DNA from 3 places in the Streptomyces asiaticus genome. Region 3 is predicted to be linked to each of the others. Evidence: riboswitches for the same ligand, from Rfam matches in the RefSeq annotation. Region 3 holds a riboswitch; each other region holds the start of a gene.
The links. Region 3 has a riboswitch for cobalamin ahead of metE (5-methyltetrahydropteroyltriglutamate--homocysteine S-methyltransferase). Riboswitches for the same ligand answer to the same signal wherever they lie in the genome.
Positions count from the first base shown of each region.

Region 1: linked by a shared signal. The riboswitch ahead of KHP12_RS01360 ((2Fe-2S) ferredoxin domain-containing protein) and the one ahead of metE (5-methyltetrahydropteroyltriglutamate--homocysteine S-methyltransferase) in region 3 are both predicted to bind cobalamin.
Region 2: linked by a shared signal. The riboswitch ahead of KHP12_RS37605 (cobalamin biosynthesis protein) and the one ahead of metE (5-methyltetrahydropteroyltriglutamate--homocysteine S-methyltransferase) in region 3 are both predicted to bind cobalamin.

Region 1 covers NZ_JAGSHX010000001.1:418,068-427,364, reverse strand. The annotation lists gene KHP12_RS01395 (cytochrome P450) at 1-468, shown strand, start outside; gene KHP12_RS01390 (ArsR/SmtB family transcription factor) at 473-1,459, opposite strand; gene KHP12_RS01385 (MFS transporter) at 1,620-2,864, shown strand; gene KHP12_RS01380 (cysteine hydrolase family protein) at 2,830-3,132, opposite strand; gene KHP12_RS52710 (hypothetical protein) at 3,092-3,310, shown strand; gene KHP12_RS50340 (hypothetical protein) at 3,564-3,752, shown strand; gene KHP12_RS01370 (hypothetical protein) at 3,792-4,160, opposite strand; gene KHP12_RS01365 (FAD-binding dehydrogenase) at 4,207-6,021, opposite strand; gene KHP12_RS01360 ((2Fe-2S) ferredoxin domain-containing protein) at 6,194-6,577, opposite strand; cobalamin riboswitch at 6,618-6,810, opposite strand; gene KHP12_RS01355 (NAD-binding protein) at 6,860-8,788, opposite strand; gene KHP12_RS01350 (hypothetical protein) at 8,915-9,091, opposite strand; gene KHP12_RS01345 (glycoside hydrolase family 97 protein) at 9,284-9,297, shown strand, end outside.
Region 2 covers NZ_JAGSHX010000006.1:6,975,685-6,984,981, reverse strand. The annotation lists gene KHP12_RS37635 (ABC-F family ATP-binding cassette domain-containing protein) at 1-437, opposite strand, end outside; gene KHP12_RS37630 (hypothetical protein) at 586-2,046, opposite strand; gene KHP12_RS37625 (alpha/beta hydrolase) at 2,244-3,371, opposite strand; gene KHP12_RS37620 (class II aldolase/adducin family protein) at 3,462-4,148, opposite strand; gene KHP12_RS37615 (inorganic phosphate transporter) at 4,500-5,756, shown strand; gene KHP12_RS37610 (hypothetical protein) at 5,770-6,021, shown strand; cobalamin riboswitch at 6,163-6,380, shown strand; gene KHP12_RS37605 (cobalamin biosynthesis protein) at 6,527-7,510, shown strand; gene KHP12_RS37600 (cobyric acid synthase) at 7,507-9,111, shown strand; gene KHP12_RS37595 (putative cobaltochelatase) at 9,170-9,297, shown strand, end outside.
Region 3 covers NZ_JAGSHX010000006.1:8,188,931-8,198,227, reverse strand. The annotation lists gene KHP12_RS43025 (putative RNA methyltransferase) at 1-267, shown strand, start outside; gene KHP12_RS43020 (molybdopterin-dependent oxidoreductase) at 301-783, opposite strand; gene KHP12_RS43015 (hypothetical protein) at 1,221-1,436, shown strand; cobalamin riboswitch at 1,505-1,724, shown strand; gene metE (5-methyltetrahydropteroyltriglutamate--homocysteine S-methyltransferase) at 1,892-4,210, shown strand; gene KHP12_RS43005 (helix-turn-helix transcriptional regulator) at 4,151-5,059, opposite strand; gene KHP12_RS43000 (SDR family NAD(P)-dependent oxidoreductase) at 5,210-6,142, shown strand; gene KHP12_RS42995 (alkene reductase) at 6,202-7,266, opposite strand; gene KHP12_RS42990 (MarR family winged helix-turn-helix transcriptional regulator) at 7,416-7,928, shown strand; gene KHP12_RS42985 (Lrp/AsnC family transcriptional regulator) at 8,154-8,594, opposite strand; gene KHP12_RS42980 (indolepyruvate ferredoxin oxidoreductase family protein) at 8,780-9,297, shown strand, end outside.

The DNA.
Region 1 (9,297 bases), on a different contig from region 3:
AAGGAGGTGCTGCGGCTGCGCCCGGTGATCACCGGCTCGGGACGGCTGCTGGACAAGCCGCTGCGGCTGGACGGATACGAGATTCCGGCCGGATGGGTGGCCATCCCCATGTTCTCGCTCATCCACCAGGACAGCGAGGCGTATCCGGACCCCGAGGAGTTCCGGCCGGAGCGGTTCCTCGGCGAGAGCGCCCAGGCGGCACAGAAGTCGTTCCTGCCGTTCGGCGGCGGCCGACGCTACTGTGTCGGCGCGCAACTCGCCATGATGGAGATGAAGGTGATCATTCGGGAGGTGCTGCGGAGGGTGGAACTGACCGCCGCCGACCCCGCGCCGGAGGCCCAGCGCATGTGGCACGTCACCCTGGTCCCGGGAAAGCACGCCGTCGCCGTGGCCCGCGAACAGCCCCTGAACCGTGCGCCGTTGAGCGAAGCGCCGAGGTGCCCGGTGCGTCCGGCCCCATCCGAATAGGTCATCACTCACGCGGGGCGGCGGCGAGTTGGTCGCCGAGGGGACTTCGCCGGTACAGCACCTGCCGTCCATTGCGCGCCCGGGTGACCAGACCGGTGGCGTACAGGACGCGAAGGTGCTGGGACACGGCGCTCGGAGTCACCCTCAGGCGGCGGGCGAGCTCAACGGTGGGCAGAGGCTCCTCGAGGAGGCCGAGGAGCCTCGCCCGGGGCGCGCCGATGAGCGACACGAGCGCGGACGCGTCATGGGCGGGCTCCGAGGCCCACAGCGTCGCCACGCCACGGCTGGGGTAGACCAGCGACGGAGGTTCCTCCGGGCTCACCGGGGGCGCGGGCTTGTGCGCGAAGACGGAGGGCAGGAGGAGCAGTCCTCGGCCGGATGCCACGACGCGGTGCCGGCTGATCATCTTGGCGATGTGCAGCACCCCGTTGTGCCAGCGCAGATGGGGATGCATATCGGCGAAGAGCAACCGGGCTCCCCCCATGGCCAGTTGGCGTGAGCGGTAGGTCATGTCCGCCTCCACGACGAGCCGCATCCGCGGCCACATCGGCTCGACGGCGATCTCCCAGTACTGGCGCAGGAGGGCGCAGATGGTGTCGCGGAGTCCGGCGACGGACGCGTCGTCGGCAGTGGCGGCGGCGCGCAGCGCCGGGGGCAGCGGGTCCGGCGCGTGTGTGGCCAGCAGATCGCGGCGTACCAGGTCGGTGGGGGTCTGACGGACGACGGCGAGTTCGTCCTCGAAGGCCGGGGCGAAGGTCGCGGGCCGTGGAGTCAGGAAGTCCGGCAGGGTACGTCGCCGTGCCACCAAGGACATCAGCAGGTCGGTGTCCAGGGCGCCGAGTCCGCCCAGCACGGCTCTGCGCCACGGCAGATGCACGGCGGACAGGCTCGGATCGTGCAGCACCCGCAGGCTGAAGACCGTCTCGTTCAAGGGCGATACGGCGAACCGCGTGTCCGCCAGGTCCTCGACATCGAGCACAAAGCTGATCATTAAGCCATACGCTACATCGATTGGCAGCGGAGCTCCGGTGCCATGGACTTCGGCCCATGACACATCCCACGACACCTCCCGTGAGACGCCCCCTGCGTGTGCGGGCCCCGCGTGTGCGGGCCCTGAGTGTGCGGGCCCTGAGTGTGCGGACCACGGCCGGATGAGCCGCCGCATGGTCCTGCTCCTCGCCATCACCTGCGCGGTGGCGGTGGGCAACATCTACTTCCCGCAGGCCATCGGCCCGCTGGTGGCCGACGGGCTGCACGTGTCCGCCGGCTCGGCCGCCATGGTGGTGACCGCCACCCAGGTCGGCTACACGGCCGGAATCGTCCTGCTGGTGCCGCTCGGCGACCGGATTCCGCACCGTACGTTCCTCGTCGTCCTGCTCGGACTCACCGGCCTGGCGCTGCTCGCCGCGGGTTGCGCACCGGCCCTGCCGCCCCTCGTCGCCGCCAGCGCTCTCGTCGGCCTGACCACCGTGGCGGCGCAGATCGTCGGCCCGCTGGCGGCCGGTCTCGTGGCCGCCGACCGCCGCGGAGCGGTGATCGGCACCTTGTTGAGCGGGTCGACCGGCGGCATGCTGCTGGCCCGCACCTTCAGCGGCTCCCTCGGCGAGTGGCTGGGCTGGCGGGCCCCGTATCTCGTGGCCGCGGTCCTGGCCCTGCTGCTCGCCACCGTCCTGGCGTTCGCGGTACCCGCCACGACCCCGGCCTCGCGACAGTCCTACCCCGCGCTCCTGGCCGAACCGCTGCGCCTGCTGCGCACCGAGCCGGAGCTGCGCCGCTCCTGCTGGTACCAGGCGACCGTCTTCGCCGGATTCTCGGCCGTCTGGACCTGCCTGGCACTCCTCCTCACCGGTCCCGCCTACGGGCTCGGCGCCCAGGCGGTCGGCGCGCTCGCCCTGGTCGGCGGGGCGACCATGCTGTGCACCCCGCTCGCCGGGCGCATGGTGGACCGCCGAGGGCCCGATCCGGTGAACCTCGTCTGCCTGCTCGGGGTGCTCCTCTCGGCCGCGATCCTCGCCCTGGGGGCCCTGGGCGGGACGCCGGGCCTGGCCGCCCTGACGATCGGCACGCTGCTGCTGGACGTGGCGATGCAGTCCGGCATGGTGGCCAACCAGGCCCGCGTCTACGCCCTGCGCCCGGACGCCCGCGCCAGGCTCAACACCGCCTATATGACCTGCGCCTATCTGGGCGGCAGCGCGGGTTCCTGGCTCGGGGTGCGCGCCTGGGGCCGGACCGGCTGGTGGGGTGTGTGCGCACTCGTCGCGCTCCTCACCGTCCTCGCCCTGGTCCGCCACCCGCCGGCCCTGCGCCGGCCTCGGCGGTGGCTGTCGGTTCCGGCTCAGGCGCCATGCCGTGACACGGCCCCTACGCCCCCGGACCCTCCCCTCGCAGCGCGGTGAGGAGCTCCTTCGTGGTGAGGATGGCATGGGCGAAGGTGGGGCCGTTCAGCTCGTGCGCGGAGTGCATCATCTCGGGCTTGAAAGCGGCCGTGGCGTCGCGGACCAGTGTGACGTGGTAGCCCAGCTCCATGGCGAACCGGCCGGTGGACTCGATGCAGGTGTTCGCCAGCAGCCCGATGAGGATCACATGGGTGATGCCGTGCTGCTTGAGTTGCATATTCAGGTCGGTGTTGGCGAATCCGCTGTGCGCCCAGTGCTCTCGGACCACCACCTCCCCCGGCCCCGGCCGGAAGCTGGGCCTGCTGGGCACCCTGCTGCTGTGTGCGGGCCAGGCCGCCGGGGCCCGCGGCGGCGCGGAGCGTACCTCCATGGCCGCCACGGTGCTCGGCGTGGGGCTGGGCCTCGTCGCGGCCACGACCTACGCTCCTGGGCGGCCCACCGGCTGATCACCCAGGGGGTCACCTCGCGCACGGCGATGGGCGCGGTCTTCGGCGTGGGCGGGCTGCTCCTGGTGCCCGTCCTCCTGGTCACCGGTGCCCCGCTCCTCGACTCCGGGTCCCATGTGGCGGTCGGGGCGTACATGGCGCTGGTGCCCATGTTCACCGGCTACGTCCTGTTCGGCTGGGGGCTGGCGCATGTGCCCGCCAGCACGGCGACCCGCTCTCCCTGCTGGAACCGGCCGTCGCGGCCGTCCTCGCCGTGCTGGTCATCGGCGAACGCCTCCCCGCCGTCGGCTGGGGCGGTATCGCACTCGTCCTCGCCTGCCTGGCCGTCCTCACCGCCCCGGTGGGCGTCTCGGGGCGGCGCCGAGAGTGGCGGGAGGGCGTGCCGCCGCCGCGGCGCGCAGCGGTGGAGCACCCCGTCGCCCAGGCGGACCCGGCGCCGTAGCGGAGTCCGGCTGCCGCGGGCCGCCCGCGTGCGGTGATGTCATTCGGCCCGCCGCGGGCCGGAGAACCTCTCCGCGAGCTCGCGGTGCTCGTCGGCGGCCAGCTTGGCCTGGGCCGTGCTGATGGTCGATCCGGCCATCCCGCCCAGACGTTCGACCTCGTCCGCGAAGCGCAGATGCTCCTGCCGCGCATGCTCACGGCAGGCGAGGCAGGTGACGTTCTCCGGGCGCGGCGAGGTCATCGCGTACGGGGCCCGCAGCCCGCATCCGGTATCGACGAGGCTCGGCACGTCACCGACCAGGCCGAACGTGGCTGCCATCATCTCGCGGACGGCGGCCACGCCACGGACGACCTTCGACTCGACATGGATGTGCGGATCGTCCCCGCCCAACGTGTCCTCCCTCGCCACGGAGTGCGGGACGAGTCTCCCACGGGCCCGTTCCCGCCGACGGGGTTCAGGTCGCCGTCGCGGACGCCGCCGCGCGGCCCGCCGTGCGGCCCGAGAAGAGGCAGCCGCCGAGGAAGGTGCCCTCCAGGGAGCGGTAGCCGTGTACTCCTCCCCCGCCGAAGCCCGCCACCTCGCCCGCCGCGTACAGGCCGCTGATCGGCCGGCCGGAGGCGTCCAGGACGCGGCCGGAGAGATCGGTCTGGAGGCCGCCGAGGGTCTTGCGGGTGAGGATGTTGAGGCGCACGGCGATCAGCGGCCCGGCGGCCGAGTCCAGGATCCGGTGCGCGGAGGCGGTGCGGCTGAGGGCGTCCCCGGGGTAGGCGAGCGCGTTGCGGATGCCCATGACCTGGACGTCCTTGGTGTACGGATTCTCGATCTCGCGGTCGCGGGCCTCGATCTGCCGCTTGAGGTCCGCCAGGTCGATCAGGTTGTCACCGGTCAACTTGTTCATGCCCGCGACCAGTTGGGGCAGGGAGGTGGCGACCACGAAGTCCTCGCCCTTGTCCCGGAACCGCTGGATCGGCTCGGGGGTCTGCCAGATGCGGGAGAGGAGTTGCAGGATGTCCTTGTTGGTCAGGTCCGGGTTCTGCTCCGAGCCCGAGAGCGCGAACTCCTTGGCCATGATCTTCTGGGTGGTGATGAACCACGAGTAGTCATGACCGGTGGCGGTGATCGATCCGAGGGTGTGCAGGGTGTCGTAGCCCGGGATGTCGGGGCTGGAGAAGCGCCTGCCCTCCGCGTCGAACCACATCGACGACGGGCCCGGCAGGATACGGATGCCATGGCCCGGCCAGATCGGGGCGTAGTTCCTGAGGCCCTCGGTGTAGTGCCACATCCGGTCGGGGTTGACGATCCGTCCGCCCGCCTTCTCGGTGATCGCCAGCATGCGGCCGTCCACATACGCGGGGACGCCGGTGACCATGAACTTCGGCGGTGAGCCGAGCCGGTCGGGCCAGTTCCGGCGTACGAGGTCGTGGTTGGCGCCGATACCGCCGGAGGTGACGATCACCACCGGGGCGCTGAGCTCGAAGTCGCCCACCACGGTGCGCGAGGTCTGCTTGCCGCGGGCGGCGTCGCTCGGTTCCAGGATCGAGCCCCTCACCCCGGTGACGGCGCCATCGGTGACGATCAGCTCGTCCACCCGGTGCCGGAACGTGAACGTCACCCGGCCGTCCTTCGCGGCGGCCCGCACCTTCTTCTCGAACGGCTCGACCACGGCCGGACCGGTGCCCCAGGTGACGTGGAAACGCGGCACCGAGTTGCCGTGGCCGTCCGCGAGACCGCCGCCGCGTTCGGCCCAGCCGACGATCGGGAACCATTGCACACCGAGCCCGTGCAGCCAGGACCGCTTCTCCCCGGAGGCGAAATCCACGTACGCCTCGGCCCACTTGTGGGCCCAGTAGTCCTGGCCGCCGGGGTCGCTGACACCGCGGTCGAAGCCGGCCGTGCCGAGCCAGTCCTGCCAGGCCAGTTCGGGGGAGTCCTTGATCCCCATCAGCCGCTGCTCCTCGGAGTCCACGAAGAACAGGCCGCCGAAGGACCAGAACGCCTGGCCGCCGAGGTTGCTCTCGGGCTCCTGGTCGAGGAGGAGCACCTTGCGTCCCGCGGCCGTCAGCTCCGCCGTGGCCACCAGCCCGGCGAGCCCGTGGCCGACCACGATGGCGTCCGCGTCCGAGGACGGGCCGGAGGCGGCGAAGGCCGGAACCGCCGTCTGGGCGAGCGCGGCGCCGGCGAGCACACCACCCGCCGCCGTCAGGGCGCGACGGCGGCTGATCCCGCCGATCCCGGCGGGCGACGCGGAATTCTCTGTGGAGTTCTCCATGAGCTGCCTTCCGGAAGGGGGTTCGGAGGGTGCGGGAGATACGGAGGGGGGTGCCGCGACGGAATCGTGTTACCGGCCGGCAAGGTGTTACCGACGGTAGCCCACAGGGTGAGAGGCCGCCAGAGTTCTGCTCGTACGAGCAACTCCCTTGCCCCCAGGCGACTTCGGGTGCTCAGCTACCGCCCGGTGACGGCTCGGCCGAGGCACTCCCCCGCGGCGAGAACGCGTACAGATCGAGGATGTCGGGCAGCGGTGCCACCCCGGGGCCACCCGCCCGGACCCAGGCCACGATGTCCTCCGTCGCGTCCGGGTCGTTGACCAGGCCGAGCCACACCGGCCTGCCCCCGGCGGCCCGTCCGGCGGCCGACGGCTGTACCACGATCACATTGGCCTGGTCGCAGACGTCCAGACACTCGGAGACGCGTACGGGCGCCTCCTCACCGAGCCGCGTGATCTGCGCGGCATGGTCGACGCCGGTCACCTTGGGACTGCCGCAGCAGCAGTCCCGGCACACGGTCACCCGGCACGGCAGCGGGTCGGTCGGCCTCACGGGCACGCCGCATCACCCCTCCTCCGGGGAAGTCCGCCCCGGTGTCGATCGAGGAGGCGACCGCGTGAGTCTCCTGGCTCTCGGGTCGATGCTCGTCCCGGCCTTCCCACCCGCATACGTGGGCAGTGGCCTGTTCGGGATCCGCTCGCCGATCACAGTGGCGGTACCGCGTCGGATTCACACCGGCTTCCTCGTTCCGCCGTCGCCCTTGTCGCCCGGCATCATCGCATCCCGGACAGCGCCACACCACGCGGCCCCAGCCCCGGCGGGGCGACGGGCGGCCCGGCGTCAGTTCCGGCGGACCGGCGCCCCCGCCAGGATCTCACCCAGGCCCTGGCGGGTGGCCGCCAGCACCACGCGGTCCTGGGGCCGCAGGGCATAGCCGGGGTGCAGGTCCCACACCAGGGCGGGCGCCTGCTGGACGACACCGTCGTAAGGGGGCGCAGCCCCGAGGTCGCGTTGCCGGTCCGCGGGCTCGGCCGCGTCCAGCGCGATGACCCGCCAGGCGCCCGGTACGAACGCCTCGGCGACGGTACGCCCCTCCAGTCGCGGATGCCCGGCGACATGCAGGGCGGCGAAGAGCAGCACCCTGCGCTCGACCGGTATGGCACCGAGGACCTGACGTCCCATCATGGCCCCGGCGAACGCCGGAGCCGCCAGGCTGGAGACGCTGCGGCTGCGGGTGAGGGCCCGCGGATGGGCCGCACGCAGCGTGCGGTAGACGGCGTTGGCGAAGCGGTCGTCATACAGGCGCAGAGCCACCCGCAGCCGGGGCTTGACCGAGCGGGCGTACAGCGTCGCCTCCAGGTTGGTGGTGTCGACGCTGGTCAGTGCGAGCAGGGCGTGGGCCCGCTGGATTTTGGCGGCCTCCAGGACGCCTTCCTGGGTGACATCGCCGAGGACCGTCGGCACCCCGAGCCTGCGGGCCAGCGGGATGCCGCGCGCCCCGGGGTCCTCCTCCACGCACACCACGGGGATGTCCATCTCCCGGAGCCTGGCCAGGACCCGGGTGCCGACCTTGCCGAGTCCGAGCAGCACGACATGGCCGGACAGGCCGCGTGGAGGGCGGCGCAGCGCGGACGCGGTGCGGAAGGTGCCCAGCGCTTCCAGCGCGGCGGCCACCAGAACGGGCAGCAGGAGCAGTCCGGTCAGCCCGGACAGCAGTTGGAGGACCTTGCGTCCGGTCGGCTCGTCGAGCGCCGGATCGTCGATCGCCAGCACGTCCAGCACCGTGAGGTAGGCCGCGTGGAGCAGTCCGGCTCCGGTGAGCTGCCAGGAGGTGATGGTGAGGACGAGCACGGCGATGGCCATTCCGGCGACGGACCAGCGCAGCCGGCGGGAGAAGAGTGAGGCGAGCGGCAGTCTGCGACTGCCGAGCCGCTGTGGCGGCAGCGGCGCGCCGAGGGCGGAGACGGCCTCGAGCACCACCGTGTCGCGTCCGGTGGCGGCGGCGACCTCCTCGTCTCCGGGCAGCAGCCTGGGCCCTTCGTCCCCGCTGCTGTCGGAGCCCTCGCTGCCGCCCGGGTCGCTGGTGGTGGACGAGAGCAGGGCGAGGGTGCACAGCCCCGGGCGGGCGACCTCGTCCGTGCCGGGCGGGGTGCGCTCGGCCGCGCGCAGCAGCAGCCCGTCGGCCTGGAGCACTTTGCTGGTGCCCGCCACGGCGGTGGCCGCGAGTGCGGGGGCCGCGGTGTCGGCGTCCGACAGTACGGTGGTGGTGGCGTCCAGCTCCGCCGGGTCCATGCCGGGATCGGCGACCCGCGCCGCCTCGTCGAGGAGTTCCTCCAGGTGCTGGCCCAGTTTGCGGTTGTAGAGCCGGATCACCAGCCGCAGCCGGGGGTTGAGGCGGCGGGCCCGCAGCGCGGCGTGGATGTTGGTCTCGTCGTCGTCATGGACCAGGGCGAGCGCCGTCGCCTGATCCGCGCCCGCCTCGGTCAGCACGTCCTCGTCCAGTGCCGGCGCCTCCATGACCCGCACTCCCCCGTCCGGGGCGGGGTCGTCCTCGGTCTGCCGGGGCAGCGGGACCCGTCCGACGGCCGCGCTGAACCTGCCGAAGAGCGCGGAGGTACGGCCTCCCGGCCGCCATCCCGCCATCCGCTGCCCGGCGGGGTCCGCCAGGGGAGCGCCGCCGGGAATGACCACGGTCACCTGTGCCCGGTAGACGTCGTGGAGTTCGGCGGCGAGGCGGTGGGCGAGCGCGTCGTCGCCGCAGACGACCATGTGGACCGGCCCCGAGGGGGACGGCGGGGCGGATGCGGAGGCGGAGAACACGACGGCGAAGCGTACCCGCTCTGCCGTCAAAGGGAGTTGGCCGTCTCACCGCCGAGGGCCGCGTGCCGCGGCCGCTCACTCCCTCGGGGCGCCGCACCGCGCACAGCGAGTGAACTCGGCGGTGTCCTGGATCGCACCGCAGTCCGCGCACACCATCTCCAGCCAGCAGGCGGGATCCCCACCCTCGGGTTCGGCGGGCGCCGGGGCCGCCGTCTCCCGGTCCGGATCGCCGGGCCGAGCCGTGCCGCTCATCGTGTGCGCCTCCTCGTCCGGACCGTGCGCGGGCCCGTCAACCGACCCTCTGCCCCTGGCGTCGTCTCCGGAAGCAGCCCAGCCATAGATCCGATCTCTTATGCGCCAGCAACCCTTGTCGGCGCGTAATACCGCTCAACCCCTCCCCAGTTATCGGATGACTCGGTAACGTATCCGCCTCGGGAGGCAACGATGCCGAGATCTTA
Region 2 (9,297 bases), 1.2 Mb from region 3:
CCGAGGCTGGCGGCGATGGTCGCGGCCTCCGCCTCGGCGGCGTATCCGCCCTTGGTGAGGAACTCGGTCTCCAGGCGCTCGTACTTCTTCATCGCCCGCTCGCGGGTGGCGCCCTTGCCGTTGGCCATCCGGTCCTCGTTCTCGCGCATCTTACGGAGCACGGAGTCGAGCTCACGGGCCGAGAGGATGCGGTCGCGGGCGAGGACGTCGAGATCGCCGGTGCGCGGGTCCTGCGGGAGGTAGCCGACCTGACCGGAGCGGGTGATGGTGCCGCCGGCCGGGATGCCCTCACCGGCCAGGCACTTGGTGAGCGTGGTCTTGCCGGCGCCGTTGCGGCCGACGAGACCGATGCGGTCGCCCTTGGCGATACGGAAGGAAGCGGACTCGATGAGGACGCGGGCGCCGGCACGCAGCTCGACGCCGGAGGCGGTGATCACGGGAATTACTCCTGGGCAGGGTGGACGGCGGACGGGACGGACGAGGGCGGCCGACGCCGTCTAATGCACGAGGAGAATTGCCATGCGGCTAGTTTAGCGGTGGCGGGCAAGTCGTTTTCCCCCGGCTTTCCCCCCGGCCGCCCCTCCCTCAGGCCCCGCCCGTGTGCACCTGGAAGGCCGCCCGGCGCACCGCCTTGGCCAGGGCCGGATCGGGGTGGGCCGCGGCCAGCGCCACCAGGACCTGCACGGTGCGGGGGTGCCCCACGGCCCGTACCTCCGCCAGCAGCGCGGGCACGGTGCCCTGGACGGCGGACTCCAGGTGGCGGACGAGCAGCGGGCTCTCCCCGTGGTCGGAGATGGCCGCGGCGGTGTCCACCCACAGCCAGGTGGCCTCCTCGCGGGTGAGCGCTTCCAGCGCCTCGTCCGGGTCGGCGCCCTCGTGCTCGGCCAGCCACAGGAGCGCGTACGGCCGCAGACACGATTCGCCGACGACGGCCCGTACGTTGGGCTCGGCGGGCGCCCCGACGACGCGCAGCGCCTCGAACGCGAGCCCGCGCAGCAGCGCGTCGTCGCCGCGCGCCGCGTCGATGAGCTCGACAACGGCGCTGCCGACGGGGCGGGCGGCCAGCCAGGCGCGGTACTCGGCACGGGCGGGGCCCGGAGTCAGACCCGCACAGCCGCGCAGCATGTCGGCGGCGTGCTGCTCGATGTTCCCGGCCGGGCTCTGGGCGGCGACGCAGATCTGCTCGAGCTTGACCCACACGGCCCAGTTGCCGAGCGCGGTCAGCTCGGCCTCCCGGCGGTCGCCCTTGGCGTCCTCGGCCGCGTTCCCGGCGCCCTCCGGCCCCTCCTGGGGTTCCTCCCGCACAGTGAGCGCCCCGACGGACGAGAGGGCGTCCAGGGCCCAGTCGAGCAGCCCCTCGAGCGTGGCGCTGTCCTCGGCGTCCTTGGCGTCGTCGGCGCTCGCGGCGCCCCCGGCGGGCTCCCGGTCCTCCCCGACCTCCTGGGGGACCTCGCACCGCTCGGTGCGCAGCTCGGCGACCCGCTGCCGGAGCATGTCCAGCAGGGCGGAGATCTGCACGGGACCGGCCGAGAGCTGGAGCAGGGAGAGCAGCTGCGGTACGGCCTCGACGACCTCCGCGACCGCCGTCGGCTCGGCCGTCTCGGGCGCGGGGCAGGCCAGGGACCACGCGTCCAGGAGCGCGACCCAGCCGCGCAGCACGGCGCTGTCGTCCCGGTCCCACGCCTGGAGCCGCCAGCCGGGGCGGGTGGTGCCCGCGTGGTGCTCGATGAGCCCGATCAGGCGGGCGCGGTCCCAGTCGGTCCGCACCTCCCGCTCGCTCACCCCGAGCGCCTCGGCGGCGCGGGCGGCGGCCTCGTCGGACAGCGCGCCGGGCGCGCCGTGCTCGGCCGCGGCCCAGTGGGCGATCGCCACGGCCCCGGTGAGCCCCGCCCTGGCCTGCCGGGCCAGCTCCGACGGGGGCGGAGTGCCCTCCGGCGGACGGGGCGCCGGTCTTGAGCCGCGGTTCACCGCGGGCCGGCGGGCCGTGGCCACCGGCCGGTTACGGACAAGTCGGAGCCGGGAGTCGCGCGGAGTACGGGACGTCACGGAAGCAGTCTCGCCGTTGACGGCCCGAAAGCCCAATCGGCACCCGTCCGGCGGTCGCCGCGAAGGGTTCACGCCATCTTACGAACGCTTCCGCCGCCGCCCCGCGAACGCCTCCCGCGCCGCCCCGCACGCGCTTTCGCGATCGCCTTACGGGCGCTACAGGAGGTCGGACGGCGCGGGAGGTCGCCTTACGGGCGCTACAGGAGCGGTATCAGAAAGCGCCGCAGCGCCTCCTCGTACGCCTTGGGGTCCGCGTTCCACATGGCCGCGTGCGGGGCCTGCCGCACCGTGTGAAGGGTCACCAGATCGCGCCGTCGGTCGACGAGTTCGCGCGAGACGTGCCAGGGCGCGAGGGTGTCGTCGGGGCCGTGGGCGACGAGCGTGGGCACGGACAGCCGCTCCGGGTCGGCCACCTCGGGGAGCCTGCTGTCGTGGAGTCCGGTGCGCCCCTCGGCGGCGCGCAGGGCGAGCGGGAGCAGCGGCGCGGGGATGCCGCGGGCCGCGGCGAGGGCGCGCAGGGTGGCCTGCCAGTCGAGCACCGGGGAGTCCAGGACGAGGCCGATGACGCGGTGCCGCAGCGCGGAGTTCGCGGCGGCGTGGAGGGCCATCGAGGCGCCGGTGGACCAGCCGTGCAGCACGACCCCGGTCGCCCCGTACTCCACCGCGTAGCGGATGGCCGCGTCCAGGTCGCGCCATTCGGTGTCGCCGAGGTGGGATATGCCGTCCTCGGAGCGCGGGGCGCCGGGGTCCCCGCGGTAGGCGAGGTCGAGCACCGGCACCCGCAGCTGCCGCAGGAAGGGCATGACGACCATAGGGTGCTCACGGGTGGTGCCGAGGCCATGGGTGGTGATCACCCAGGTGGAGCGTTCGCCGGGGATGAACCAGGCGGGCAGCGGCCCGAGTTCGGCGGGCACGTCCACGTCGGCGTGGTCGATGCCGAGCGCGTCCCGCGGGTTGCCGATGTGCACCTGGGGGGTCAGCCGCACCCGGGTGCCGGGGGTGAGTTCGCCGTGGGTGACCCGCTCCAGACGGCGTACGACGCAGTCTGCGGGGTGCGGGGCGTCCTCGATGACGGGGCCGACGACGGCGTGGCAGGAGCGGCCGGTGAGGCCGTAGGTGCCGGGGCGCAGCGAGGCGAGCGAGCGGGTCAGGGTGATCTGGCCGGCCGCGGTCGCGTGGACGGTCAGCGGCGCCTCGTTCGGCAGCGGACGGTCGGGGGCCGGTTTCAGCGCAGCGCTGGTGGCGTACCGTCCGGCCGCCACCGCGGCCACGCCGACACTCAGCAGGGTGGTGGCGGCCGCGACCGCCGTTGTTCGCAGACGCATCCCTCCCAGTGTGGCCGGGGAGGCGGCCCCCGGCCAGCGGGCGTACCCGGCCGGGTGACCGCCCGGCCGGGGCCCGGGTGCGTGCCGGGCTCAGCCCTTCTGGCCGTAGCCGCTCAGCTTCTCGGCGGCGCGCCGCATCTCGTCCGGCGGGATCAGGGAGGGGGTGCGGCCGGGGACGGAGACCGCGGTGAGCCAGACCTGGCACATCCATTCGAGCTGGGCGGTGCGGTCGTACGCCTGGTCCAGGGTGGCGCCGTGGACGACGGTGCCGTGGTTGCGCAGCAGACAGCCGCTGCGGTCGCGCAGCGCCTCGAGCATGGCGGCGGCCAGTTCGTCCGTGCCGTAGAGCGCGTAGGGCGCGACGCGGACCGGGCCGCCGAGGGCGGCGGTCATGTAGTGGATCGCGGGGAGCTCGTCGACGAGCGTGGAGACGGCCGTGGCGTGGACGGCGTGGGTGTGGACCACGGCCTCGGCGTCGGTCTCCCGGTAGATCGCGAGGTGCATGGGCAGCTCGCTGGTGGGCTTCAGCGTGCCGAGGACCTGGTGTCCGTCCAGGTCGACGGCGACGGCGTCCCTGGGGCCGAGCCGGTCGTACGGGACGCCGCTCGGGGTCACCAGGACGGTGTCACCGACCCGGGCCGAGACATTGCCCGAGGTGCCGACGACCAGGCCGTCGGCGGTGGTCCTGCGGGCCGTACTCACCACCTGCGTCCATGCCTGTCGCAGGGGATGCGTCAGCCGCGGCTGCGGCTGCCGCGTGGATCGCGACTGGGTCACCTGCCCTCACCTCCGGGGCCCGATCCTTCCAGGCGGCCGCCGGCCGCGCGGCGGCGGGACCGGCGACTGGCGCGACGGGCGACTACGACCGTGCCTCGTGGACACCCGACTCCGGACGGGTGAACGTGAGGGGACGGCGGACGCCCGCGAGACCGGTCCCGGGACCGTCTCCGGCGGCTCTCGAACGCGGCTCAACTCCCCTGCGACATGGGAGCGTAGGCTGAAATTCACCGGGTTTTAGCGACCCCGCAACCATGTCACCCTGATGCCCTGCTCAGTTCATCTCCCGTTCACCCTGTTTCCTTACGTTCACCGTGCCACTAACGACCTTCGAACTGATTGACCGGGTGTATGGAACACATCACGCTTCTCATCGGGATCGTGATCGTCACGGCCTTGGTGTTCGACTTCACGAACGGCTTTCACGACACGGCTAACGCCATGGCCACCACCATCTCCACGGGAGCACTCGGGCCCAGGGTGGCGGTGGCGATGTCGGCCGTCCTCAATCTCGTCGGCGCGTTCCTGTCCGTGGAGGTGGCCAAGACCATCTCCGGCGGGATCATCGACGAGGGATCCGGTATCCAGCCAGAAGTGATCTTCGCGGGACTCGTCGGCGCGATCCTGTGGAATCTGGTGACGTGGCTCGCCGGACTCCCCTCCAGCTCCTCGCACGCCCTGTTCGGCGGTCTGATCGGCGCCACCGTGGTCTCCGTGGGCCTGGACGGGGTCAATGGCGACGCGATCGTCATGAAGGTCCTGATCCCCGCCGTCGCCGCGCCGATCGTGGCCGGCATCGCCACGCTGGCCGCCACCCGGCTCACCTACCGGCTCGGCCGCGACCGCTCCCCCGAGGACACCGCGAAGGGCTACCGCGCGGGGCAGATCGCCTCCGCCGCCCTGGTCTCCCTGGCCCACGGCACCAACGACGCCCAGAAGACGATGGGCGTGATCACCCTGGCGCTGGTCACCGGGAACGTGGTGGCGCCCGACTCCGACCCGCCGCTGTGGGTCATCGTCTCGGCGGGCCTGGCCATCGCGCTCGGCACCTACCTGGGCGGCTGGCGCATCATCCGCACCATGGGCAAGGGCATCACCGACATCCAGCCGCCGCAGGGCTTCGCCGCCCAGACCGGCGCCGCGACCGTCATCCTCGCCTCCTCCCACATCGGCTTCGCGCTGTCCACCACCCAGGTCTGCTCCGGTGCCGTCATGGGCGCGGGTGTCGGCCGTAAGGGCGCCGTGGTGCGCTGGTCGACCGCGGGCCGCATGGTGATCGCCTGGGTGCTGACCCTGCCGGCCGCCGGTCTGGTGGCGGGCGCCGCCGCGCTCCTCGCCGACCAGGGGAACGCGGGAATCACGGCGGTGGCCGTGCTCGCCGTCCTGGCCTGCGGGGCGATCTGGATGCTGTCGCGCCGCAAGCCCGTGGACCACACCAACGTCAACGAGGTCGGCACCCAGGAGCCGGTGGGCGCCGTCACGGCCGCCCTGCGGTCCGTGGCCCCGCCGCCCGCCGGTGCGGCGAGCGCCGCCCCCGAGGACGACACCTCGGAGCACACACCCGAGCAGACCCCCACCCCCGCCGCCGCGAGCAGCACCACCCGCTAAGGAGCCAGGAAACATGAGCATCGACTGGGCTGCACTCGGCCAGGTCTTCGGCATCAGCCTCGCGGTCACCGTCGGCATGGTGGGCGTCTTCACCCTGGGCATCGTCGGCACCTCCCGTAAGGCGGCGCCGGAGCGGGGCGGCACGGCCGCCGCCGTGCCCGGGGGCGCGGTGGGCGCCTCCTCGCTCGCGCGCACCGGCGCGTACGCCTGCTTTGCGGTGTGCGCCGCGGTCGTGGCGTACGGCATCTATCTGATCGTCGCCTGAGGACCCCGCTTCCCCGAACGACCACCGGCCGCCGGATGGTGGCGCTGACCAGCGCCGACCGTCCGGCGGCCGTCCTGTGAGGGGCGGTTGGCTGTGGGGCTCGGCACACTCGGGCGTCATGGGTCATATGCGAGTTGACGGCCATTCGCGGCCCATGGTGGACTTCCCGAGCCAAACGGCGGCAGGAGAGGAAGCCGGTGAGAATCCGGCGCGGTCCCGCCACTGTCACCGGGGAGCACCCTCCCATCGCCTGTATGGGGTCACGGCTCGTCCGTACGGTTCGTCGCGTACGCGGGGCTGGAAGACCGGGAGGGCCGCGGATCCGGGAGCCAGGAGACTCTCACCGCCGGTCACGTCGAACCAGGGCGCGGACCCTGAGTGAGGACATACCGCCATGCCCGGCATCGCCACGCCGCCAGCCCTCCCTGTCCGCTTCGGCTCTTCCGGCCCATCCGGCCCGTCTGGTTCCGTATCGCCGCGCCGAGGCGTGACGGCGGCCTGACGGATGCCTGCCGACCACGCCTCGTTCGCGTGTGGCGCGGCCCTCGGCTTCCTCGGCGACCTCGCCACGGGTGATCCGCGCCGCGGCCATCCGGTGGCCGCGTTCGGGCGCGCCGCCGCGGCCGCCGAGCGCCGGCTGTGGCGCGACCACCGGGGCTACGGGGCCCTGCACACCGCGTTGTGCGCGGGCGGCGCGGCCGCCGGTGCCGCGCTGCTGACCCGCGCCGTACGGGGCCTTGGCAGCCGCCGTGGCGCGGAGGTCGCGCTGACCGCCGCCGCCACCTGGGCCGTGCTGGGCGGCACGAGCCTGGGCCGTGAGGCACGGGCCGTCGGCGGGGCGCTGGCCGCCGGGGACCTCGAGGTCGCCCGGGAGCGGCTGCCGCATCTGTGCGGCCGCGATCCGCAGGCGCTGGACGGGCCGCAGATCGCCCGCGCGGTGGTCGAATCGGTGGCCGAGAACACCTCCGACGCCGTCGTGGGCGCGCTGGTGTGGGGCGCCGTGGGCGGTGTGCCGGGGCTCATAGGATTCCGTGCCGTCAACACCCTGGACGCCATGGTGGGCCACAAGTCGCCGCGCTACCGGCGGTTCGGCTGGGCGGCGGCCCGGCTGGACGATGTGGCCGGCTGGCCCGGTGCGCGCCTTACGGCGGCCCTGGCGACGCTCGCGGGCCCCGATCCGCGCGGTGCGTGGCGCGCCTGGCGGCGCGACGGCGGACGCCATCCGAGCCCCAACGCGGGCCCCGTGGAGGCGTCCTTCGCGGGCGCGCTCGCCGTCCGGCTGGGCGGCACCCTCGCGTACGGCGGCCGGGTCGAGCACCGACCGGTGCTCAACTCCGGCGGGCGGCCGGTGGAGTCGGCCGACATCGAGCGGGCGATACGGCTGTCGCGGCGCGTCGGCGTGCTGGCGCTCGGAGTGTCCATGGCGGCCCGGCCGGTCCTGAGGGCGTTGACGGGACGGCCCCGGGCCTTGGGAAGGGGCGGCGGATGAGCGGGATACGCGCTAAGGACGGCACGGAGGGTTCCGGGGCACGCGGCGGGGGGCTGCTCGTCGCGGGCACGACCTCCGACGCGGGCAAGAGCGTGGTGACGGCCGGGATCTGCCGGTGGCTCGCCCGTAAGGGCGTCAGCGTGGCGCCCTTCAAGGCGCAGAACATGTCGCTCAACTCCTTCGTCACCCGGGAGGGGGCGGAGATCGGGCGGGCGCAGGCCATGCAGGCGGCCGCCGCGCGCGTCGAGCCCAGTGCGCTGATGAACCCGGTCCTGCTGAAGCCGGGCAGTGACCGCAGCAGTCAAGTGGTGCTGCTGGGCAAGCCGGTGGGCGAGCTGAGCGCGCGCGGGTACTTCGGCGGGCCCGGGGCCCCCTCGCCCGGCGAGAGGGTCTCCACGGGGCGGGAGGCGCTGCTGGGGACCGTCACGGAGTGCCTGGAGGAGCTGCGGCGCACCCATGACGCGGTGATCTGCGAGGGCGCGGGCAGCCCCGCCGAGATCAATCTGCGCCGCACCGACATCGTCAACATGGGTCTTGCGCGCGCCGCAGGGCTTCCGGTCGTGGTGGTCGGGGACATCGACCGCGGTGGTGTCTTCGCGTCCTTCTTCGGCACGACCGCGCTGCTGTCGGCCGCCGACCAACGGCATGTGGCCGCCTACCTGGTGAACAAGTTCCGCGGCGATGTGAGCCTTCTGGAGCCCGGCCTCGAGATGCTGCGCGACCTCACCGGGCGCCCGACCGTCGGGGTGCTCCCGTTCGCCCACGGGCTGGGCATCGACGAGGAGGACGGGCTGCGGGTGTCGCTGCGCGGCGCGGTGCGGGAGAGCGTCGTGGCGCCCCCTTACGGCGCGGACGTCCTGCGGATCGCGGTGGCCGCCGTACCGCTGATGTCCAACTTCACGGACGTGGACGCGCTGGCGGCAGAGCCGGGCGTGATCGTGCGGTTCGTGGACCGGCCCGAGGAGCTGGCCGACGCCGACCTGGTGGTGCTGCCGGGTACCAGGGGCACCGTAAGGGCGCTGGAGTGGCTGCGTGAGCGCGGGCTGGCCGACGCGATCGCCCGGCGGGCCGCCGAGGGCCGTCCGGTACTGGGCGTCTGCGGCGGCTTCCAGGCGCTCGGGGAGCGCATCGAGGACGAGGTCGAGTCGAAGGCCGGGACGGTCGCCGGGCTCGGACTGCTGCCGGTGCGGGTGCGGTTCGCGGCCGAGAAGACTCTGGCCCGGCCGGTGGGCGAGGCGCTCGGCGAGCGGGTGGAGGGCTACGAGATCCACCACGGGGTCGCCGAGCTGCTGGACGGAGCCGAGGAGCCCTTCCTGGACGGCTGCCGGGTGGGCTCGGTGTGGGGCACGCACTGGCACGGCTCGCTGGAGAGCGACGGCTTCCGGCGGGCGTTTCTGCGGCGGGTGGCCGCCGCGGCGGGCCGGGCGTTCGTCCCCGCGCCGGACACCCGCTTCGGCGAGCTGCGCGAGGAGCAGCTCGACCGCCTCGGCGACCTGATCGAGGAGCACGCCGACACGGACGCGCTGCTGCGGCTCATCGAGGAGGGCGTCCCTGAGGGGCTGCCGTTCGTCCCTCCGGGGGTCCCAGGGGGGACGCCATGACGAGCCCCCACCCCCACACCGGACCGCTGTGCCCACGCACCCCAGGAGGTATCACCGCGTGACCACCACCTACCCCTTCAGCGCGATCGTCGGCATGGACGGCCTGCGGCTCGCCCTGCTCCTCAACGCCGTCTCCCCCGCCGTGGGCGGCGTCCTGGTACGCGGCGAGAAGGGCACGGCCAAGAG
Region 3 (9,297 bases):
GTGGCGGCGCTGGGGCTGCTGCGGGTGGGCGAGCAGAAGGACGAGCGGCTGGCGGACCGGCTCTCGGCGCATTTCACCGAGGTGGCCCGCGAGCGGTCGCGGAGCACCATGGCACTGGACCACAAGGCCCTGCCGCAGCTGGTGGGGATGGGCCCCAACGCCTGGCATCAGCAGAGCGAGCGGCTGGAGGAGCGCATCGCGCGGCTGCCCGAGCCCTGCGATGTGACGCTGTCCGTCACGCTCACGGCGTACCGTCCGCTGATCTGACGCCCGGCCGCCACCGGGCTCCACCAGGGGCCATCACGTCCAGACGGTGTATCCGCCGTCCACGCGGATCGCCTCGATGCCGCTGATGTACCGGGCGCCGCAGCGGTCCTGGGGCAGGACGAGCTGGGGGCCCGCGCGGTCGAGCGGAGTGTCGTCGATGGTGACCGCGAGCAGGACCGGGGCGCGGCCGAAGTCCGGGTCGATCTCGGCCCAGGACAGCAGCGCGCGGTGGCCGTCCGCGCCGCGTACGGCGATCAGGAAGCGCAGCCGGTCCTTGCGCCGGGCGGGGTCGAAGCCGGGGCCGGCGGCGACCAGGACGTCGTGCAGGAACGGCCCGGTGAAGCGGTGGCGCTGGATGCCGCTGGTGGCGCAGTCGAAGCTCACCTGCGCCCGGTGCTGGGGCCAGGTGAGCAGCTCGGACACCGTCAGCCGGGCGGGGCGGGTCAGATCGCCGGTGAGAGCGACTTCCGCCATTGGACCGGCGGCCGTACTGGCAGCTGCGAGGGAGTCACTCACGGGCTACCACCTCCTGGAGGAGCGTTACCCGAACACCCATCCCAGGCAAACGCACATGCCATGCCGATAGACCAAAGATCACGCAGATGCGAGGAAGAAATCTGAATTTCCCTCGTATCTGCGGCTGAGGCAATCAGCTCACCGATGGCTCGGGTGACGACGGGACCGCAGGCGCCAGAGCCGACCGCCATGGACGCGTGAAGAGGCCCCGCCGAGGCCCGCCGAGCCCAGCGAGATCGCCAGCAGACTGATGCTCGCGCTTCGCTCTCCGAGACCCTCGTCGACAAGGACGACGCACGGCTCGGCGGCGCATGATGTGACAGCGGGTGACGCGTTACCCCATTGGGGGGACGTTGGGCCGCGATCCGTCCGACAAAGGGGCACCATGCATGCGAAGCCGGTCATTTCCGGCCGCTCATTCCCAGCAAGGAGTTCCTATGCGTATGCGGACCGCCCTGTCCACGCTCGCTCTCACCGCCGCGTCCCTCGCCGTCGGCGCGACCGGTGCCCTCGCGGAGGACGGCCCCGATGTCACCGTCGACAACACCAGCAGCACGACCACGACCTTCCCCGGCGTATGCGCCAGCAACCAGTTCTCCTTCGTCACCGTCCCGGTCAATCTGGTGGGCCAGTCGGACTCCAGCTCGTGCTGACCCCCCGCTCCACGAGCCCGTGAGGAGCGGCACCCCCGGCCGACACGGCCGGGGGTTTCCCATGCCGTAGGCTGGCCGGCGCAGCTGGTTCGCCCCGTCCGCCAGGCGGGACGTCGCAAGAGGGAACCCGGTGGGAATCCGGGACTGCCCCGCAGCGGTGAGCGGGAACGACCGCCGTCATACGCACTGGGTCCGGTGAGAGGGACCTGGGAAGCGACGGCCAGTAGGTGTCCTCCTGAGGAGGGCGCGCCCGTGAGTCCGAAGACCTGCCATCTGCCCGCGTACGGACCACCCGTGCGCGGACATCCCGGTGACCTCGAGGGCGGGTCGGCGAACATGCACCAGGCGGACGACCGCGCGCCTGCCGCGCGACGTCGTGGCGTCCGGTCCGTCACCCTTCGCGCCCTCCTCCCGTCGCCGGGACCTCAGGGATTCATCTCGCGAAGGAGATCTCCGTGACCACCAAGTCCGCGGCCGTGGCAGCACGGGCCACCGTGTACGGCTACCCCCGCCAGGGCCCGAACCGGGAACTGAAGAAGGCGATCGAGGGCTACTGGAAGGGCCGCGTCACCGCCGACGCGCTGAGGGCCACCGCCGCCGACCTGCGCCGCGCCAACTGGCTCCAGCTGGCCGGGGCGGGCATCGACGAGGTCCCCACCGGCGACTTCTCGTACTACGACCATGTGCTGGACACCACCGTCATGGTCGGCGCCATCCCCGACCGCCACCGGGACGCGGTCGCCGCCGACCCGCTCGACGGGTACTTCGCGATGGCGCGGGGCACACAGGACGTGGCGCCGCTGGAGATGACCAAGTGGTTCGACACCAACTACCACTACCTGGTCCCCGAGCTGGGCCCGGACACGGTGTTCACGGCCGACTCCGCCAAGCAGGTCGCCGAGCTCAAGGAGGCCCTCGCCCTCGGGCCGGCCGCGCGGCCGGTCCTCGTCGGCCCCGTCACCTACCTCCTGCTCGCCAAGCCCGCGCCCGACGCGCCCGCGGACTTCGAGCCGCTCACCCTCCTGGACCGGCTGCTTCCGGTGTACGCCGAGGTCCTGGCCGATCTGCGGGCGGCCGGTGCCGAGTGGGTGCAGCTCGACGAGCCCGCCCTGGTCCAGGACCGCACCGCGGCCGAGCGGCACGCGGCCGGCCGCGCCTATCGCGACCTCGGCGCCCTCACCGACCGCCCGAAGCTGCTGGTCGCCTCGTACTTCGACCGCCTCGGCGAGGCGCTGCCGGTGCTGGCCAACGCCCCGGTCGAGGGGCTGGCGCTGGACTTCACGGAGGCCGCCGCGGCGAATCTGGACGCGCTGGCCGCCGTCGGCGGACTGCCCCGCAAGCGGCTGATCGCCGGTGTCGTCAACGGCCGCAACATCTGGGTCAACGACCTGGAGAAGTCCCTGGCCACGCTCGGCACTCTGCTGGGCCTGGCGGACCGGGTCGATGTGGCGGCCTCCTGCTCGCTGCTGCACGTCCCCCTCGACACGACACCCGAGCGGGACATCGAACCGCAGATCCTGCGCTGGCTGGCCTTCGCCCGGCAGAAGACCGCGGAGATCGTCACCCTCGCCAGGGGCCTGGCCCGCGGCACCGGCGCGATCACCGCCGAGCTGGCCGCGAACCGGGCCGATCTCGCCTCCCGCGCGGGCTCCCCCATCACCCGCGACCCGGCCGTCCGCGCCCGCGCCGCCGCGGTCACCGAGGCCGACGCCCGCCGCTCCCAGCCGTACGCCGAGCGCACCGCGGCCCAGCGCGCCCACCTCCGGCTGCCGCTGCTGCCGACCACCACCATCGGCTCCTTCCCGCAGACCGGCGAACTGCGCACCGCCCGCGCCGACCTGCGCGGGGGCCGGATCGACACGGCCGGGTACGAGGAGCGCATCAGGGCCGAGATCCAGGAGGTGATCTCCTTCCAGGAGAAGACCGGCCTGGATGTGCTGGTGCACGGCGAGGCCGAGCGCAACGACATGGTCCAGTACTTCGCCGAACAGCTCACCGGCTACCTCGCCACCCAGCACGGCTGGGTCCAGTCCTACGGCACGCGTTACGTCCGCCCGCCGATCCTGGCCGGTGACATCGCGCGCCCCGAGCCGATGACGGTGCGCTGGACGGCGTACGCGCAGTCGCTCACCGACCGCCCGGTCAAGGGCATGCTCACCGGACCGGTCACCATGCTCGCCTGGTCCTTCGTCCGCGACGACCAGCCCCGCGGCGACACCGCCCGCCAGGTGGCGCTCGCCCTGCGCGACGAGGTGAACGACCTGGAGGCGGCCGGGACCTCGGTCATCCAGGTGGACGAGCCCGCGCTGCGCGAGACCCTGCCGCTGCGCACGGCGGACCGGCCCGCCTATCTGGCCTGGGCGACCGAGGCCTTCCGGCTCACCACCGGCGGCGTACGCCCCGGCACCCAGATCCACACCCATATGTGCTACGCCGAGTTCGGCGACATCGTCCAGGCGATCGACGACCTCGACGCCGATGTCATCAGCCTGGAGGCCGCCCGCTCCCATATGCAGGTGGCCCGCGAGCTCGCCGCCCACGGCTATCCGCGCGAGGCCGGGCCCGGGGTGTACGACATCCACTCCCCGCGGGTGCCCGGCGCGGAGGAGGCGGCCGAACTGCTGCGGACGGGGCTGAAGGCCATCCCGGCCGAGCGGCTGTGGGTCAACCCCGACTGCGGGCTGAAGACCCGCGGCTGGCCGGAGACCCGCGCCTCACTGGAGAACCTGGTCACCGCGGCCCGTACGGTCCGAGGTGAGCTGCCCGCGTCCTGACCCGTGGGGACCGGTGACGCGGAGCAGGTCCAGCTTGCCCGCGTCGCTGGTTCCGGTCGCCGCCGTGTAGGTGACCATGCGCAGATCCGCGCCGGGGACGATGAGCACATCGCAGTCGAGCAGGATGTCGCCGATCTCCGGATGCCGGATCGTCTTGCGGTCCGAGGTGTGCTGGGCGGCGGTCGCCCGGGTGGCCCAGTGGTGGGCGAAGACCTCGGACTCCGCCCGGAGTTCCCGCACCAGACGGGCGAGCCGGGCGTCGGCGGGGTAGCGGGAGACGGCGTCCTTGAGGTCGGCCACGATCGAGGTTTCGAAGGTGTCGGTTCCGCGCTCGGGGCGGACGCGGAGCACCGGGTCGCGGGCGGCACCGGTGCCGAACAGGGCGCGGGCGAGGTTGCGTTCGGCGGCCGGGAGCACGGTGGGGTCGCCGTGCAGGGCGCTCCACATCGCGTTCCACCACACCAGGGTCCAGTCGGCGGTGAACACCCCGATCGGGACGTCGCCCAGGCGCGCCGCGAGCCGCTGGATGCCCGGGGGCACGTGGGAGCTGACCGTCCCGTCCCGCGGCGGCAGCAGCCCGGCGCTCCGGTACAGCTGGTCGCGTTCGGCGCGGGACAGCTGGAGGGCGCGGGCGAGGGCGCCGACGACCTGGTCCGAGGGGTGCTTCGCGCGTCCCTGCTCCAGGCGCAGGATGTAGTCGACGGAGAGCCCGGCCAGCTCGGCGAGCTCCTCGCGGCGCAGCCCCGGGGCGCGGCGGCTCGCCTTCGGGGTGAAGCCGGCGTCGGCCGGGGCGAGGCGGTCGCGCCAGGCGCGCAGCAGCGCGGCGAAGTCGGAGCGGGAGGAAGCCATGGGTGCATTCTCGCCGCGCGGCGCCGGATGAGCCTGGGTACTGCCGGTCCTAGTGACGGGGACGGCACTGGCCGGCGTGGGCACGGGCGGCGAACGTGGAACCGCCGCGCCCGGCCGGGCGCCATCGGCCGACCAGCGAAGGAGCCTTCCATGCCTGCTGCGCAGCACACCATCGTGATGACGGGCGCGAGCCGCGGGATCGGGCGCGTCGCCGCGGAGCACATCGTGCGGCGGTCGCCCGACGCACACCTCCTCGTCGTGGCCCGCGCGTCCTCCGGCGCCCGGCTCGCCGAGGAGCTCGCCACGGGCGGGCAGACGGTCTCGTACGTCCCTGCGGACCTCGGCTCGCTCCAGAGCGTCCGCTCCGCCGCCGCCGAGATCCGCGACCGGCTGGAGCGCGGTGATCTGCCACCGCTGCGTAGCTTCGTGGGCAACGCGGGGATGCAGTACACCAACGCGCTGACCGAGTCCCCCGACGGATACGAGGCCACCTTCGCCGTCAACGTACTGGCCAACCACCTCTTCGTCCGGGTGCTCCAGGACCACTTCGCCCCGCCCGCCCGGATCGTGATCACCGTCAGCGACACCCACTTCGGGGACTTCAGGCACAACATGGGCATGGTGCCCGGCCCCGTCTGGCACTCCCCCGATGTCCTGGCCCGTCCGGGCGCCTTCGCCAAGCCGGCCGGCACGGCGGGCGGGCGCACCGCGTACTCGACGAGCAAGCTGGCCGCCATCCACCTCGTGCACGAGTACGCGCGGAGGCTTCCGGCCGGGATCGACGCCATCGCGTACAACCCCGGTTTCGTCCCCGGCACCGGCCTCGCCCGCAACGCCGGTCCGCTCTCCCGCTTCGCCATGCGGCGCGTGCTGCCGGTGATGGCCCTCACGCCGTTCGCCACCGGCCGCGGCGCGGCGGGCCGCTACCTCGCCGATGTCGTGCTGGGCACGACCGCGGCGCCGACCGGCTCCTACGTCGACCGCGCCCGGGTGGCGCGGTCGTCGGAGGAGTCCTACGACCCGCGGCGCGAGCGCGAACTGTGGGACGCCGTCGAGCGGTTCACCGTGGCACACGCAGCCTGAGCGGCTTCGCGCACCACCACATCGAGCACGGCTACGACCGTGGCCAGGAGGGCCGGCCCTCAGGCATTCAGGCGCGGGTAGTCGATGTACCCCTTGTCGGTGCCGCCGTAGTAGGTCGTCTCGTCCGGTGTGTTGTACGGCCCGCCCGCGCGCAGCCGGGCCGGAAGGTCCGGGTTGGCGAGGAAGAGCGCCCCGAAGGACAGCATGTCGGCCGTACCGTCCTCGATGAGCGCCAGCTCCTCCGCGCTGGTGAACCCGTCCGTCGCGGGGTTGAGGACGAGGGTTCCGGAGAACTCCTTGCGGAGGATGCCGGTCAGATCGCGGGAGTCCTCGACGATGTGCAGATACGCGGGGCCGGTCTCGTTCAGGCGACGGATCAGCGGGACGTATGTGGCCTCGAGGTCGGGCTCCTCGATGCCGTTGTAACGGATCCCGGGCGAGATCCGTATCCCGGTGCGCCGCGTTCCGATGGCCGCCGACACGGCCGCGACCACCTCGGCCGCGAACCGGACCCGGCCCTCGGTCGAACCACCCCACTCATCGGTGCGCAGATTGGAGCTGGGGGCCAGGAACTGGTGGATCAAGTAGCCGTAGGCGGCGTGCAGTTCGACCCCGTCGAACCCCGCCTCGACGGCGTTGCGTGCCGCCTGGGCGAAGTCCGCGATCGTCTCCCGCACCTCCTGGGAGGTCAGCTCGCGTGGGGTGGTGAAGTCCTTCATCCCGTCGACGGTGAACAGCCGGCCGGGTGCGGCGACGGCCGAGGGAGCGACCTGGACCAGCCCGTCCGGCAGCAGGCCGGGGTCGCCGACCCTGCCGACGTGCGAGATCTGGGCGAAGACCGTCCCGCCCTCGGCGTGCACCGCGTCGGTGACGCGGCGCCAGGCGGCGATCTGCTCGGCGCTGTGCAGCCCCGGGGTGTGGGGGAAGCCCTGGCCGACCACGGACGGCTGCGAACCCTCCGTGATGATCAGCCCGGCCGTGGCCCGCTGTGCGTAGTACGTGGCCATGGAGCCGGTGGCCGTATTGCCGGGCCCGAAGGCACGGGCACGGCCCATGGCGGGCATGACCAGGCGATTGCGGAGCCGCAGCCCGGCGAGGTCGATCGGATCGAAGGGTGTGGACACAACGGCTCCCGGGGTCGGTGGGGCATGCGGTCGATGGGGCACAACAGTCGGCAACGAGATCATTGGGCGACCAACGACCTCGCGGCGAAGCCACCATAACCCATTCATTGGGTGGCCAATGATTGGTCGGCCACGATAGCCTTGCCACCATGACCAGAGAGCTCCCGGACATCGACGCGACGGAGGCCGAGCCCACCGGCGCCACGGAGGCCGGATACGGCGGCCACGTCAGTCAGACCCTGGCGCGGGTGTCCCGCCTGCACCGCCTCGCCGGGGGCAGGCTGCTGCGCCCGACCGGCCTCTGCTCCGGCCAGGAATTCCTGATGATGACCCTGTGGGACGCGGGGTCGGTCCGGCAGTCGGAGCTGGCGAGGGCGCTCGACCTGGACCCGTCGACGGTGACCCTGATGCTGCGGCGGCTGGAGCAGGGCGGGCATGTCACCCGGGCCCGCGATCCGCAGGACCGCCGCGTCATGCTGGTCCGGGCCTCGGAGCGGAGCTACTCCCTGCGGCCCAAGGTCGCGGAGACCTGGGCGCGGCTGGAGGAGCACATCCTGGACGGGCTCGACGACGGGGAGCGCGAGGCCTTCGCCAGGATCCTCATGAAGGTCGAGAAGAACCTCGCCGCGGAAGAGGGCGAAGCGGGCCCCGAGCGCGCTTAGGGGGTTGTCCGACGGATCTTTCCCCTCCCCGCCCCTTCCCGCAGCACCGATATGCGGCTCCGCCGCGTGGTAGGGGCTCCGCCCCTGGACCCCGGGGTCCGGGGGCTGGGGCGGAGCCCTAGTTGTGGGAAGGGGCGGGGAGGGGGAGGCATCGATATGCGGCTCCGCCGCGTGGCCCGCCGCAGGCGCCAAGATCCGCCGGACACCCGTAGGCACGCCCCCAGGTCAGGCGTGCCGTGTCCACGAGCCCAGCACCATCAGCGTCTTGGTTCCGGTGACCAGGCCGACGCGGCGCAGACCGTCGATGACCTGTTGCAGATGCTCGATGTCCCGCACCCGGACGTGCACGAGCGCGTCGGGGTCACCGGCGATGGTGAAGACGGCCTGCACCTCGGGAACCGTGTAGCAGGTGCGGACGATCTCCCCGACCGGTGTCGTACCGGTGTAGGACAGCTCCACGAACGCCTCGATGCCCCAGCCGAGCTTGGTGTGGTCGATCTGCACCGTGAAGCCCTTGATCACCCCGGCGTCCTTGAGCCGGTCCACCCGGCGCTTGACCGCGGCCACCGACAATCCCACCTCGGGTGCCATCTCGGAGAAGGTGCGCCGCCCGTCCTCGCGCAGCATGCGCAGCAACTGCCGGTCCACATCGTCGAACTCGGGCATCGGCCCTCCACTCCGCGCCGCACACGCCCGCCCGACCCGCACAGCGCGCGCAAACTCTTTTAGTCAGACTCGCGAATTTCCCCGGCAGTTTGCGTCTTCACCCGGATCGGCCGCAAGTTACTTGTGCTCCTCCGGTGGGTGTTGCTGTCCTTGAGCCGCACCCCAGACACGCCGAGGAGGCTCACGTGAGCACCGACCCCGCCGCGGTTTCTCTCGATGACCCCTACACGGCCCGCGGCGGCCGTGTGCTGATCTCCGGCATCCAGGCCCTGGTCCGGCTCACCCTCGAACAGCGCCGCCTGGACGAGGCGCGTGGCCTGGACACCCGCGCGTTCGTCTCCGGCTATCCGGGCTCACCGCTCGGCGGGGTCGATCTGGAGCTGGCCCGGGCACGCCGCTTTCTCGACCCCGCCGGTGTGGTGTTCCGGCCCGGGCTCAACGAGGAGCTGGCCGCCACCGCCGTGGCCGGGACGCAGCTGCTGGGGCAGGTGCCCGGACGCCGCCACGAGGCGGTGACCGGGTTCTGGTACGGCAAGAATCCCGGTCTCGACCGCGCGGCCGACGCGATGCGGCATGGGACGGTGGCCGGTACGGCGGCGCTGGGCGGCGCGGTGGCCTGGATCGGCGACGACCCCGGGAGCAAGTCCTCGACCGTGCCCAGCTCCTGCGAGCCGATGTGCCAGAGCCTGGCCATGCCCCTGCT